Bradyrhizobium diazoefficiens: one gene and its partner. Each later gene encodes a partner of the first gene's protein in a complex. Links are inferred from orthologs where the notes say so. Each region holds a gene or a part of one and is shown on either strand. Other genes may lie near its edges. The genes, in order: uvrB and JJE66_RS01010.

Region 1 (6,867 bases):
CTGGCACAAGGTCCGGAAGGACGGCGGCTCGGATGGACGTGGCGTGGGGTTCTATTTTCGAAATGTTACTGAAGTGATCTTGTTCGGGGTCCGCGGAAAGAATGCGCGCACGCTTGCTCCCGGACGTCGACAGGTGAACTTGCTTGCAACGCGGAAGCGTGAGCACTCGCGCAAACCGGATGAGCAGTACGATATTATCGAAGCTTGTTCGCCTGGACCGTTTGTTGAGCTTTTCGGTCGCGGCACCCGCAAGGGGTGGAAGACATGGGGTGATCAGGCGGCGGATTATAAGCCTACGTGGAACACGTATGCCAATCACTCGCAGGCGGGCTTAACCGCGGCGGAGTGACTCCCGCCAAGTCGAGATGCTTCTTCACGTATCTGATGTCTTTCGCCGTAAGGTTTAGTTTTCGGCGGCCATTGACTTACGCAAGAGTAAGTGCCACGTTCAACGGGCTTCTGTGAGCTTCGTGCGCAGCTGTGCACTGAAGGGATCCGCAGAGTGAAACCGAAAGGACACTGCAATGACCGCTGGTCATGGCACCGCTACTGGTGCGTTTAAACTTCCCTACAGCTTGATTCGAAACCTGACGTCGCCTGACGAAAAGGCGAACGGCGTGCAGACGTGGTTCGCAAACGTCAGCGCGCGGGATGTTCTCAAGATTGGAACAGAAGATAATTTGCGTTCCTACATAGCGGAGCATGCGCAGTCGAAACGTAATCCGGTACACAAGCAGATTCAGAATACGATTGAAAATTTGCCTGATCGGTTCATCAATCGTAACTCGGGAATCACCATTACATGTACCGACTGCGAGGTCGACGATTCTAAGAAAGCTGCTCACCTTAGCAATGCGAGCATCATCAATGGGGCTCAGACGCAAGGCGAGTTGAGGCGCTACCTGACGAGTGACGAAGGTGAAGATGCCGATTTCATGGTGCGCGTTGAAATCATCATGGAGCCTGCTCACGATCAGATTGTAGAAATTGCTATCGCCCGAAACACAGCGACTTCGGTCAAAAGCGTTTCACAGGCGGGAGCTCGAGGCTACCTAACCGAACTGAAAACGTCGGTCGAAGGTGCGCTGCCAGGCGAAACCCTGCAGATGAGTGAAACCGATACCGCCGGCCTCAATACCCAGGCAGTATTGCAGTGGTCCCGGCTACTGATGCCGCAAAAGATGCTCGGAGCCGGCGCACCGCGAAATTTCGCGTACAAGCAAGGCGGCAAGTGCCTTACTGACTTCAGCAATTGGGCATCCAACGTAAAGTCTGATGCTGCAATGAAGAAAATGTATGACTTCACTGTTCAAATCGGCCCCATTGGTATTTGCGAATATCGCTATTGGGAGCAGCATGAAGGTTGGAATGGTCATCGGCTTCACGAATACGGAAAGAGAAGCGATAAGCCACACGGTGGGCGCCCGATAAAGCGCGACAAAACCAGTGGGAAGGTCGTATGGGTCGCGCCGGGGATCCTTTTTCCTATTATGTCCGCGTTAAGTGCGTTTGTTCGCCAAAAAAATGGCAAGTGGCTGCTGGAAAAGCCCAAACTCTTCAAAGAAGAAGAGTTAATTCGGCGAGCTGTCCAGCAATTCCGAGCTTTGGATCGGGATGTAGCCGTGATGGGTCGCAGTGAGGCAGCTTATGACGCCCTGAGCATCTACACCGAGACCATTGCTACCGTTTTGGCTGATAAATAGACGCAAAGATGGGGCGGTGTGTTTCGCCGCCCCATTTTTGGCAGATGTTTCGGCTGCTGCAATCAACTTAACGGCCCTACCTCTTCTTCCACCCACCCCGATGCCCCGGCGTCCCTCCGCTTGACCGCGGCGCTGGCCCGAACTCCGGCCCCGACTGCTTTGAGTCGGTCGGCTGGATGATCCGGCTCGTGCCGCCGAACGGCTTTGACGGCAGCGTCGCGCTCTCGCGATAGGGCAGCGATTCCGGGCCATGCATCTCGTCGAGATGCGGCTTGTGCACCTTCGAGCCGCTGCCGCCGCCGCCGCTCGCTTTCAGCGCCGAGCTCACGGTCTTCTTCTTCATCGCGTTGACCGGCAGGTTTGCCGCGTCGCCGTATTTCTTCGCACCCGCATAGGCGCCGGCCTTGCCTGCGACCGCGCGTTGCTTGACGGTGGGGTCGTCGACCACGGCGAGCTCGGTAGCGCGCAGGCGCTTGACTTCGTCGCGCAGGCGGGCGGCTTCCTCGAAGTTCAGATCGGCGGCGGCCTCGCGCATGCGGGTTTCGAGATCGCCGAGCACGGCTTCGAAATTGTGGCCGATCGAGATGATGTCGTCGGTCATGTCGTGGCCGCCGACCTCGACCAGCACGTGGTCGCGCTCATAGACGGAGTTGAGGATGTCGCCGATCTGCTTCTTCACGCTCTCCGGCGTGATGCCGTTGGCGGTGTTGTACTCGACCTGCTTTTCGCGGCGGCGGTTGGTCTCGGCAATGGCGCGCTCCATCGAGCCCGTCATCTGGTCGGCATAGAGGATCACCTTGCCGTCGACGTTGCGCGCGGCGCGGCCGATGGTCTGGACCAGCGAGGTTTCGCTGCGCAAAAAGCCTTCCTTGTCGGCATCGAGAATGGCGACCAGCGCGCATTCGGGAATGTCGAGGCCCTCGCGCAGCAAATTGATGCCGACCAGCGCGTCGAAGGCGCCGAGGCGCAGATCCCGGATGATCTCGATGCGCTCGATGGTGTCGATATCAGAGTGCATGTAGCGGACGCGAATGCCCTGTTCGTGCAGATATTCGGTGAGGTCCTCCGCCATGCGCTTTGTCAGCACCGTGATCAGCGAGCGGTAGCCGGCCTGGGCCGTGGCGCGCACCTCGCCGACGAGATCGTCGACCTGAGTGCGGGCGGGGCGGATGTTGACCGGAGGATCGATCAGCCCGGTCGGGCGGATGACCTGCTCGACGAACACGCCGCCGCTCTCGTTCAGCTCCCAGCCGCTCGGCGTTGCCGATACCGCGACCGTCTGCGGCCGCATCATGTCCCATTCCTCGAAACGCAGCGGGCGGTTGTCCATGCAGGAGGGCAGGCGGAAGCCGTATTCAGCCAAGGTCGCCTTGCGACGGAAGTCGCCGCGGAACATGCCGCCGATCTGCGGCACGGTGACATGGCTTTCGTCGGCGAACACCAGCGCGTTGTCGGGCACGTATTCGAACAGCGTCGGCGGCGGCTCGCCGGGGCGGCGTCCCGTCAGATAGCGCGAATAGTTCTCGATGCCGGCGCAGCTGCCAGTCGCCTCCATCATCTCGAGGTCGAAGGTGGTGCGCTGCTCCAGCCGCTGCGCTTCCAAAAGGCGGCCCTGGTCGTGGAGCTGGTCGAGCCGCATCTTCAATTCGGATTTGATCGACTTGATCGCCTGCACCAGCGTCGGGCGCGGCGTCACATAGTGCGAATTGGCGTACATCTTGATGAATTCGAGCTCGTCTTGCTTATGGCCGGTGAGCGGATCGAACTCCTCGATGGTCTCGATGGTGTCGCCGAACAAATTCACGCGCCAGGCGCGGTCCTCATAGTGTGCCGGAAAGATGTCGATGACGTCGCCGCGCACGCGGAAAGTGCCGCGGGTAAAATCGGCCTGGGTGCGCTTGTATTGCAGCGCGACGAGATCGGCGATCAGCTGGCGCTGGTCGATGCGCTCGCCCTTCTTCAGCGCGAAGGTCATCGCGGTGTAGGTCTCGACCGAGCCGATACCGTAGATGCAGGACACCGAGGCGACGATGATGACGTCGTCGCGTTCGAGCAGCGCGCGCGTCGCCGAGTGGCGCATGCGGTCGATCTGCTCGTTGATCGAGGAATCCTTCTCGATATAGGTGTCGGTGCGCGGAACATAGGCTTCCGGCTGATAGTAGTCGTAGTAGCTGACGAAGTACTCGACGGCGTTATCGGGGAAGAAGCTCTTGAACTCGCCATAGAGCTGGGCGGCCAGCGTCTTGTTCGGCGCCAGGATCAGGGCCGGGCGCTGCGTCTTCTCGATCACCTGCGCCATGGTGTAGGTCTTGCCCGAGCCGGTGACGCCGAGCAGCACCTGGGTGCGGTCGTTACGCTGGATGCCCTCGACCAGCTCGGCGATCGCGGTCGGCTGGTCGCCGCGCGGCTCATAGTGGGACTTGAGCTCGAAGCGCACGCCGCCTTCGGATTTTTCCGGGCGCGGCGGCCGATGCGGCGTCCACACATTCAGGGAGCCATCATCCTTGCGGAACTCCGGACGGCCCTCGCGGATCAGGGATTCCAGCGCTTCGGCCGTGGCCTTGACGCCGAGCGCCTCCATCTTGCTGCGCGGCGGCCGCGCCAGCGCCTCGGCGTCGTCTTCCTCGGTGGGAAGGCCGAGTTGGCGGGCCAGTTCGGGATCGAGTGTCGGGATCGTGGCGGAGGTTCCGTAGTTGGCCTGCGGGCCCTCGTCCAGCCCGCCTCCCGCGCGCGGGGGAGGGTTGGGAGGGGATGGAAAATCCTTTGGCGTCGACGCGCGCGCCCGATGCGCGGCGGCCTCGCCGCCGGCGCGGCGGTCGCGCGAATTGTCCGGCGGCGGCCGTAGCCCGGTGCCCGAGCCCATGCCGGCATCGCCGCGATTGATCGCGGGATTGAGCAGTTCGGCCAGCGCCGGCCCGATCGGCCGCACGTCAGGCCGGTGCGCCTTCGAGTTGGGAGCCTTCGAGGTCGATGTCTTGGATTTGGGGGATTTTGGGGGAGCAGGTTTCTTCGCCATGCTCCGAATATGGGACGAGTCCGCCGCTCAGAAAAGGGCGAAAGCCGGCCTGTGCGCAGGCTGCTGACAGCAGGTTGGCAGCAGGCCTTGCTCTCACGCCGCCGGCAGCGGCCCGTCGCCGTCCACGACCGTCAGGCGCGGCTCGAGGATGTCGAGATGGATCCCGCCGCAATCGGTGCAGCGCATGGTCCAGTACTCGCACCCGGCGCGGCCGCCGATCACACGCAACACCGTGAGATCGCCATCGCATTCCGGGCATATTGCCAGCACCTTGCGCGAATAAATTCTCGGCTGCGGAGCGTCTTCGAATTCGATGACTGACATGAACCTGTCCCCCTGTTGCGCCGCGCTGTCGCTCGGTCCTGTTGCCGTCTCGCAGGCTTACTCGTCGTCGCTGTCGTCGGCGCGCCGGCGGAAGCGATCGATGTGATGCTTGGCGTCGGCGATCGCAGCGTCCGGATCGGGCCAGGCGAAGCCGACTTCCATGGCCGGGAACAGCACGCCGTCGATGGCAACCGGGCTGAAATCGGCGCGCCGGATCCGGGCGTGCCACAGTCCCTTGCCAGCTTCGAAGGATTCGATGTCAAAGCCGTCGTAGAGGGTCGTCATTGGTAGTCCCCAAATGCTCTTGTCGGAGGGTTAGAGGACCACGTTTGCGGATTTCGGACTGTGAAGCCGTTCACAAGCCGCCGGCTTTTTCACCCGATCGGGTGAGGGGCAGAGCGTTTTCGAGCGAAGTGGATACCGGTTCGCGTGAAGAAAACGCGTCAAAACGAGATTCTAACCCCGTCCGGCGCGTCCGAGCCGCCGCGGGCGGGCCGCGGGTTCCGCCGCCACCCGCATGATCCAGCGCCGGAACGCGGCAAAGTCGCGCTGTTCGGTCTGGAAACTGCGGTAGAGCAGGTACCAGCGCATGCCCTTGGGCACCGAGAGGTCGAATGGCGCCACCAGCCGGCCGGCGGCGAGATCGTCGTCGATATAGGGCCGGATGCCCATGGCGATGCCGAGCCCGTCGGCGGCGGCTTGGAGTGCCTGGCCGTAGAACTGGAACTCGGGACCGCGCGCATTGATGCGCGTGACGCCTGCGGCCTTGAGCCAGATTGGCCAGTCCTCCGGCGAATGCGTGACGCGGATCAGGCCGGGCCCCTTGAGGTCGGCCGGCCGCTTCAGTCCGTTGGCAAGACGGGGCACGCAGACCGGCGTCAAATCGCCTGCGAACAAGGGTTCAGCCACGAGCCCGGGCCAGTCGCCGGTGCCAAGCTTGATGCCGCAACTCCAGTCCTCGCCGAACGGCACCTCGGCGCCGCCGGTGGTGAAGCGCACCTCGATGTCGGGCTCCTCGTTGCGAAAATCCGACAGCCGCGGGATCAGCCAGCGCATCGCAAAAGTGTGGCCGACGCCGATGGTGAGCACGCGCACGCTGGACGGCGCCGTCACCTGCGCGGTGAGGCTCGCGAGCGCATCGAAGATCGGCGTCAGTCCGTTCTGATAGGCGCGCCCCGCCTGCGTCAGCACCAGTCTGTTGGCCTTGCGCGCGAACAGCGCCACGCCGAGCCGCTCTTCCAGCAGATGCACCATGCGGCTGACGGCGGCCGCCGACACGCTGAGCTCGACGCCTGCCGCAGCAAAGCTGCCGGTCCGCGCCGCCGCCTCGAATGCCTTGATGCCGTTGAGAAAGAGCAGCCGCCGCAAACGCAAGACCCTCAGGAAAGCTGATGCCAGGCCAAGATAACTCAGTTTGCGCAGAAGGGGCAAGCGAGGCACGCTCTCTTCGCCTCTCCCCGCGTGCGGGGAAGAGGCCGGAATTTGCGACAGCAAATTCCGGGTGAGGGGGACTCTCCGCGAGTCCGTCTCGCACCGTCCCCGTTGAGACTCCCCCTCATCCCACCCTCTCCCCGCAAGCGGGGCGAGGGAGCGAAGCAGCTTGCGCCCCTTACGCGCCCACCACCGGAGAATTCCTTCGTGACATCAATTATGATCGCTGCCCTTGGATTGCTGATGGTCGCCACTGCATTCTTGTCGGGGCTGTTCGGCATGGCGGGCGGGCTGATCCTGATCGGCGTGTTGCTGGCCTTGATGCCGCTGCCGACCGCGATGGTGCTGCATGCGATCACGCAGATGGCCTCGAACGGCTGGCGCGCCCTGCTG
Region 2 (6,634 bases), 820 kb from region 1 along the record:
TTCGCCGTGGCCGGCGGCCGGACGTCGAGAACACGCACCCGCTGCCCACGGGCGCGGAGCGCTTCGACGAGATGCTGTCCGATGAAGCCGCTGCCACCGGTAACCAGGACGAGAGCCATGCAGTAGGTTTTGCTGTTCCGCTTTGAGAAAGCTATCGGGTTGAAAGGGAGTTGGCCGGAAGAGGCGCGAGAATCGCGGCAAGGTCGCGACGAAAACCCAGTGCAATGAACAATTTTGCCATGACGAACATCGGTCCAAGCAGGAAATGCGTAGGGTGGTCGACCATCGACGGCTGCCGCTCCTCGAAAACCTTGTGGCCGATGATCTGCGATGCGACGCCAAGCCCGATCAGCATCGCAAAAATCGACCACATCATGGCAATCGAGACCTGATTGCCGATTGCGGTTGCGACCGAAAGCAGCACGATCATCGCTGCGAGGATGCCGAGCCCGACCCCGGCGTCGAGCATCAGCCAGTAAACCAGGACCGGCAGGGCCAGGATCACCGCCAGGCTCACCTCGACCCCGAACACAGGGAAATGGACCAGCGTCAGCGGCAGCGTCGCGCCGGTGAAGAGCAGGAGAATGCCGACCACATGCATCGCGCAATTCCAGGGATCGCGGTGGTATTCGACATAATCGGCCAGTTGGCGTTGAAAATAGCCAGCCATCTCGGTCTCGTGCGCACGGGGTCTGGGAAGGACGAAGACAGCCTATAGCACCGGACTGGGCAGTGCACAAACCGGCGCTATTGTCGCGCGAAACCGTGCTGTCGCGCTGTGAGACAGGTCACAAAACAGTCAGAAGTTCGACGGGTTCCGCCAGGGACAGTGCGCGTGCGCTCAATGCTTCTTGGCGGGCCTTTTCGCCGCAGGCGCAGGCGCTGCTGCGGGACGCGCCGGCGCATCCTCGGGCACCTTGGCAAAGGTCAGGATTTGCAACTGGCCGTTGACCGCCGAGGTCGGCTTTGCGCGATCGAGGAACTGCTCCTCGCCAAGGCCGATCGGCTGCAGCCGCTTGGTCGAAATCTTGAACGTGTTGACCAGCACGTCGCGGATCGCGTCGGCCCGGCGCTGGCTCAGGATCGCGTTGGCTTCCCGCGTCTTCTGATTGGACTCGACATGCCCGACGATCAGGAACGTGTAGGGGAGCAGCGAGGCGTGAACCATCGCGTCGGCGATCCGGCCGACGGTCTGGTAGGAGTCCGGCTGGATGATCGGCGTGTCGGCGTCGAACTGGATCTGAGCGTTGAAGGCGGGCAGCTTGGCGAGGTCGGGCGCGATCAGCGGCCGGTTCACCGGACCCGGATCGTTCTTGATCCTGGCCTTGGCCCGCTCCATCACCTGCTGCTTCAGCGCGGGAAGATCGACCTCGGCGGCCTCCTCGAAATGATTGAGCTTGCCGACGATGTCGTCACGGGTTGGCGCCGTCTGCGCGCCGGCTGTGCCCGCGAGCAAAGCGAGGCCCAATGCGATGCCAATTCCGGCGGTGACGTGCCCGGTTGCACGCATCATCGATACCCCGCGTCGTCAACGACCTTCAGGCAATTGTTGCTGATGCCCTTGGGCGTCGAGATCAGGCAGGGGACCGACTTGCTGGTCTCCTTGGTCGAGCCGCCGCAGACCTTGACGATCTCGCGCTGGCAGGCGTTCGCCACCGTGACGCGGGCGGCGACGCGCTTCTGGATGGCGTCGAACGCGGCGAGGTAGTCGCTCTGGCATTGCTGGGAGAGCACGTCCCGGTTGCGGGACAGGCACTCCTTCAGGCGGGTGGAGTCCGGATTGACGCCGCGGCAATTGGCGATGATTTCCGCACCGCAACTTTTCGCCAGCAGCCCGAGCGAATCGCCAAAGCTCATGGTCTCCGCGGTCGCCAGCGACGGCATCGCCAATGCAAGCACGATGAATGTGACAAAGCCCCGGACCATGGTTGCATCTGATACGGGGAAGTTCGCCATGGTCAAGAGGCGTTCAACGAAGAAAGGCGGCGGCGTTACGCCGCCGCAACAGGGCAGGGGCCTCACGCCCGCTGCACAAAGCTGTCCACGACCTTCTTCTCGCCGGCCCTGTCGAAGGCAATGGTGAGCTTGTTGCCGTCGATCTTGGTGACCCGGCCGTAGCCGAATTTCTGGTGGAAGACGCGGTCGGAGAGCGAGAATTCCGACGTCGTACCGGTCGATTTGGCGACCAGCTCGCCCTCGATCGTCATGGGACCGCGGCGGCGCGAGGCAAAGCTGCCGAAATCGGGTCCGGATGACGAGGCGGACGAGAACGTCGAAGCCTCTTCCTCGAAGCCGCTGCGACCGCCGCCGTTGCGGCCGCCGCCACGGTTGCGATTGCCTTCTCGGTTTGCCTGGGCGCGCTGCCAGCCGGGCGTGGAGTACGTCGATCCGAACGCTTCCATGTCGTCGAAGCGCGAGGCGCCATAGCCGCCGGTGCCGCCCCAGGCCGAGCCGCCCTTGGATTCCGTGATCTCGACATTGGCCGCCGGCAATTCGTCGAGGAAGCGCGACGGGATCGTGGTCGACCAGGTGCCATGGATCCGGCGGTTGGTCGCAAAATAGATTTTCGCGCGCCGCCTCGCGCGCGTGAGGCCGACATGGCCGAGGCGGCGCTCTTCCTCAAGCCCGGCCCGGCCCTGTTCGTCCAACGTGCGCTGGCTCGGGAACAGGCCTTCCTCCCAGCCGGGCAGGAATACGTTGTCGAATTCGAGCCCCTTAGCCGAGTGCAGCGTCATCAGCGACACCGCGTCGTCCTCGGCGCCGCTCTCGCGGTCCATCACCAGCGAGATGTGCTCGAGGAATCCTTGCAGGTTCTCGAACTCCTCCATCGAGCGCACCAGCTCTTTCAGGTTCTCCAGCCGGCCTGCGGCGTCCGCCGAACGGTCCTTCTGCCACATTTCGGTATAGCCGCTCTCGTCGAGCACGATCTGGGCGAGATCAGTGTGCGCGGTGACCTCGCGCGCGGCGCGCCAGCGGTCGAACTGGGCGACGACGTCGCGCAGACTTCCGCGCGCCTTCGGCTTCAGCTCGTCGGTCTCGACCACCGCGCGCGCTGCCTCGAACAGCGGAATGCGGCGCTTGCGGGCGTGGTCGTGCAGCATCTGAACGGTGGCGTCGCCGAGGCCGCGCTTGGGGACGTTGACGATGCGCTCGAAAGCGAGATCGTCGGCCGGCGAGTTGATCACGCGCAGATAGGCGAGAGCGTCGCGGATTTCGGCGCGCTCGTAGAAGCGCGGACCGCCGATCACGCGATAGGGCAGGCCGAGCGTGACGAAACGATCTTCGAACTCGCGCATCTGGTAGGAGGCGCGCACGAGAATGGCGATCTCGTTTAACTTGTCGCCCTGCCGCTGGATCTGCTCGATCTCTTCGCCGATGCCGCGGGCTTCCTCCTCCGAATCCCAGGAGCCCGTGACCGTGACCTTCTCGCCGTCCTGATCCTCGGTGCGCAGCGTTTTGCCGAGCCGGCCTTCGTTATGCGCGATCAGATGCGAGGCGGCGGCGAGGATGTGGCCGGTCGAGCGGTAATTGCGCTCGAGGCGAATGACCTTGGCGCCGGGAAAATCATGGTCGAAGCGCAGGATGTTGTCGACCTCGGCACCGCGCCAGCCATAGATCGACTGGTCGTCGTCGCCGACGCAGCAGATGTTTTTGACGTGGGCTTTCTCCCTCTCCCCGCTTGCGGGGTCGCGACGAGCTTCGCTCGCGCTGAGAAGGTCGGGGTGAGGGGGAGTCTCCACGAGCGCGGTGCTCGGAGAGTCCCCCTCACCCGGATTGCTTTGCAATCCGACCTCTCCCCGCACGCGGGGAGAGGTGAAGGGAGACGACGGCGCCTGCGACAGCAGCCGCAGCCACAGATATTGCGCGACGTTGGTGTCCTGATATTCGTCGACCAGGATGAATTTGAAGCGCTGCTGGTACTGCCGGAGAATGTCCGGGTGCTCGCGGAAGATGCGGATGTCTTCCAGCAGCAGGTCGCCGAAATCGGCGGCGTTCAAGATCTTCAGCCGCTCCTGATAGCTCGCATAGAGCTTGCCGCCCTTGCCGTTGGCGAAGACGGCGGCTTCGCCCGACGGCACCTGCGACGGCGTCAGGCCGCGGTTCTTCCAGCCGTCGATCAGCCCGGCCAGCATCCGTGCCGGCCAGCGCTTATCGTCGATGTTGTCGGCTTGCAGCAGCTGCTTGAGCAGACGCACCTGGTCGTCGGTGTCGAGCACGGTAAAATTCGACTTGAGCTGCGCCAGCTCCGCATGGGCGCGCAGGATGCGGCCGCCGATGGAGTGGAAGGTGCCGAGCCACGGCATGCCTTCGACGGCATGGCCGAGCATCTGGCCGAGCCGGTGCTTCATCTCGCGCGCGGCCTTGTTGGTGAAGGTCACCGACAGGATCTCGGCGGGGCGGGCGCGGCCCTGGCTCAGGATGTGGGCGATGCGCGTGGTCAGCACACGCGTCTTGCCGGTGCCGGCGCCGGCCAGCACCAGGACCGGGCCATCCAGCGTCTCCACCGCCTCGCGCTGCTCGGGATTGAGCCCGGAGAGGTATTTCGGCCCCACCGAGGCGCGCGCACGCGCGGCGATGCCGCCGGCGGCGGGCTGGTGGTCGGGGACGCCTGTGATCTTGCTCGGCTCGGTCATGCGAATCATTTGCCCACGATGGCACCACGCCGTCGCGGGAGGGAGCCTTCATAACAGGGATTGGAGCCTATATGGGGCGGCGGGGAGGGTTTTTCCACGTACCGCGGCGGGCCGATTTGTTCCAAACGCCCCTGCGAATTTCCACCGCTGGTGCGCCGGAACCTTCGTTTCCACGTCGAGATTGTCTGGGCAAGCGAGGTGCGGCCAGCCGCGCCGATCGCAGAGAAACATCAAGACGAGGGTTTTGACTATGCTTGGCTGGGTTGTGACGTTTCTGGTTATCGCACTGATCGCCGGCATCCTGGGCTTTGGCGGCATCGCCGGCGCCTCGGTCGAAATCGCGAAAATCATTTTCTTCATCGCGGTCGTGCTGTTCCTGGTCTCGGCAGTGGTGGGCCTCGCCCGCGGCCGCAACAGGGTATAGCGGCGTTACTGCTTCAAGGGCATCGCCACGTGTCGGCCAATGCCCGCGGGCCGCGGCAGAGCGCTGTGAGCGTTGGCGACCTCGGCGATACGCTGCTGAATGTCGGGCGGAAACGGCGCAACGCGCCGCACGTTCATGTCCATGTGCAGCGACATGTTCTCGGAGGTGGCTGACAGCCAGCCTTCGGCGGCGTGCCGCATCTCCTCGAACGTATGCAGCCGCTTGTCGTCGGCGGCGAGCAGCCAGACCAGAATCTGCACGGGATCGCCGAGGTGGATCTCGCGCAGATAGCGCACATGGCATTCGGCGGTAAAGGTCGAACCGTTGCGTTCCTGCTTGTAAGTAGGCCCGATCCCGAGCTCGAGCCAGAGCTGGTCGATGGCACGGTCGAACATCACGTTGTAATAGGCCATGTTGAGATGGCCGTTATAGTCGATCCATTGCGGCTCGATCTGCATGATCGCGGCGCGGAATGGCGCGGCAGTTTTGGGCATGTGTCTTTCCCCGCTTATGCATCCGGCCGCTTGACTTGACCGGTGAGATGTCCTTTGCCACGGTTTCGTCTGTCGGGAGGACCATCCGTGGGTACGACCATCACCAATAATCCGCCGCGGCCGGAGCCGAAAGCCCTCGCAAGCGCGCTGGAGCAGCTTGCCGCACGCTTCGGCAATCGCCTCATCACCTCGCAGGCCGTCCGCGAGCAGCACGGCCACACCACCACGTGGATCGTCAACCAGCCGCCGGACGGCGTGGTGATGGCGCAGGAGACCGCCGACATCCAGGACGTGGTGCGGATCTGCGCCAAGAACGGCGTGCCCGTCATTGCGTTTGGCACCGGCACCTCGCTCGAGGGCCAGGTCAATGCGCCCGCCGGTGGCATCTCGATCGATTTGCGCGACATGAACAAGGTGCTCGCGGTCCATGCCGAGGACCTCGATTGCGTGATTCAGCCCGGCGTCACCCGCAAGGCGCTCAACGAGCATCTGCGTGACCAGGGCCTGTTCTTCCCGATCGATCCCGGCGCGGACGCCTCGCTCGGCGGCATGGCCTCGACCCGCGCCTCCGGCACCAATGCGGTGCGCTACGGCACCATGCGCGATAGCGTGCTGGCGCTGAAGGTGGTGCGCGGCGACGGCGAGATCATCACCACCGGCACGCGCGCCAAGAAGTCGTCGGCCGGCTACGACCTGACGCATCTCTTCGTTGGCGCCGAAGGCACGCTCGGCGTCATCTCCGAGCTGACCATTCGGCTCCGTGGCATTCCCGAAACCATCGCGGCGGGCGCAGTGTCGTTCGAGACCGTGCAGGGGGCGTGTCAGGCCGTGATCCTGGCGATCCAGACCGGCATTCCGGTGGCGCGCATCGAGCTGCTCAATGCCGCGCAGGTGAGGGCCTGCAATGCGTATTCGAAGCTGACGCTGCCGGAGACGCCGCTGCTGCTGATGGAATTCCACGGCAGCGAGATCGAGGTCGCCGAGCAGTCCAAGGCGTTCGGCGAGATCGCCAGGGACTGCGGCGGCGGCGATTTCTCCTGGACCACCAAGCCCGAGGATCGCACAAAATTGTGGCAGGCGCG

Evidence for each region.
Region 2: the proteins of uvrB (region 1) and JJE66_RS01010 are in contact, whole or in part, in a crystal structure (PDB 7EGT), measured with the Thermus thermophilus proteins. The link is inferred for Bradyrhizobium diazoefficiens from one-to-one orthologs. Residues at the interface, in WP_096411307.1 of Thermus thermophilus: Glu23, Leu25, Arg26, Asp27, Gly28, Glu29, Arg30, Phe31, Arg55, Glu326, Asp327, Phe328, Glu379, Ser382, Gln383, His398, Gly400, Arg401; in WP_096412145.1 of Thermus thermophilus: His654, Arg656, Phe657, Gln666, Asp668, Glu669, Lys680, Arg681, Leu682, Ser683, Lys685, Tyr686, Ala687.

The regions. Positions count from the first base shown.
Region 1 is NZ_JAENXS010000001.1:1,029,875-1,036,741, reverse strand. The notes cover bases 1,580-5,022. They hold uvrB (excinuclease ABC subunit UvrB), read right to left. Parts: upstream 4,720-5,022; coding sequence 1,780-4,719; downstream 1,580-1,779. Other genes in these bases: JJE66_RS04885 (hypothetical protein), read right to left, coding at 4,813-5,022; JJE66_RS04895 (AIPR family protein), read left to right, coding at 1,580-1,703. Outside these bases: JJE66_RS04900 (MT-A70 family methyltransferase), read left to right, coding at 1-349; more of JJE66_RS04895, read left to right, coding at 525-1,579; more of JJE66_RS04885, read right to left, coding at 5,023-5,043; JJE66_RS04880 (hypothetical protein), read right to left, coding at 5,101-5,328; JJE66_RS04875 (LysR substrate-binding domain-containing protein), read right to left, coding at 5,500-6,411; JJE66_RS04870 (sulfite exporter TauE/SafE family protein), read left to right, coding at 6,682-6,867. UniProt on the Escherichia coli protein: The UvrABC repair system catalyzes the recognition and processing of DNA lesions. A damage recognition complex composed of 2 UvrA and 2 UvrB subunits scans DNA for abnormalities.
Region 2 is NZ_JAENXS010000001.1:214,306-220,939, reverse strand. The notes cover bases 1,819-5,028. They hold JJE66_RS01010 (ATP-dependent helicase), read right to left. Parts: upstream 4,644-5,028; coding sequence 2,019-4,643; downstream 1,819-2,018. Other genes in these bases: JJE66_RS01005 (DUF1328 domain-containing protein), read left to right, coding at 4,885-5,028; JJE66_RS01015 (hypothetical protein), read right to left, coding at 1,819-1,926. Also shown: JJE66_RS01030 (NAD-dependent epimerase/dehydratase family protein), read right to left, coding at 1-119; JJE66_RS01025 (DUF962 domain-containing protein), read right to left, coding at 152-670; JJE66_RS01020 (OmpA family protein), read right to left, coding at 842-1,510; more of JJE66_RS01015, read right to left, coding at 1,510-1,818; more of JJE66_RS01005, read left to right, coding at 5,029-5,058; JJE66_RS01000 (thioesterase family protein), read right to left, coding at 5,064-5,552; JJE66_RS00995 (FAD-binding oxidoreductase), read left to right, coding at 5,640-6,634. UniProt on the Escherichia coli protein: A helicase with DNA-dependent ATPase activity. Unwinds DNA duplexes with 3'-5' polarity. Translocates on single-stranded DNA with 3'-5' polarity. Initiates unwinding more efficiently from a nicked substrate than double-stranded DNA.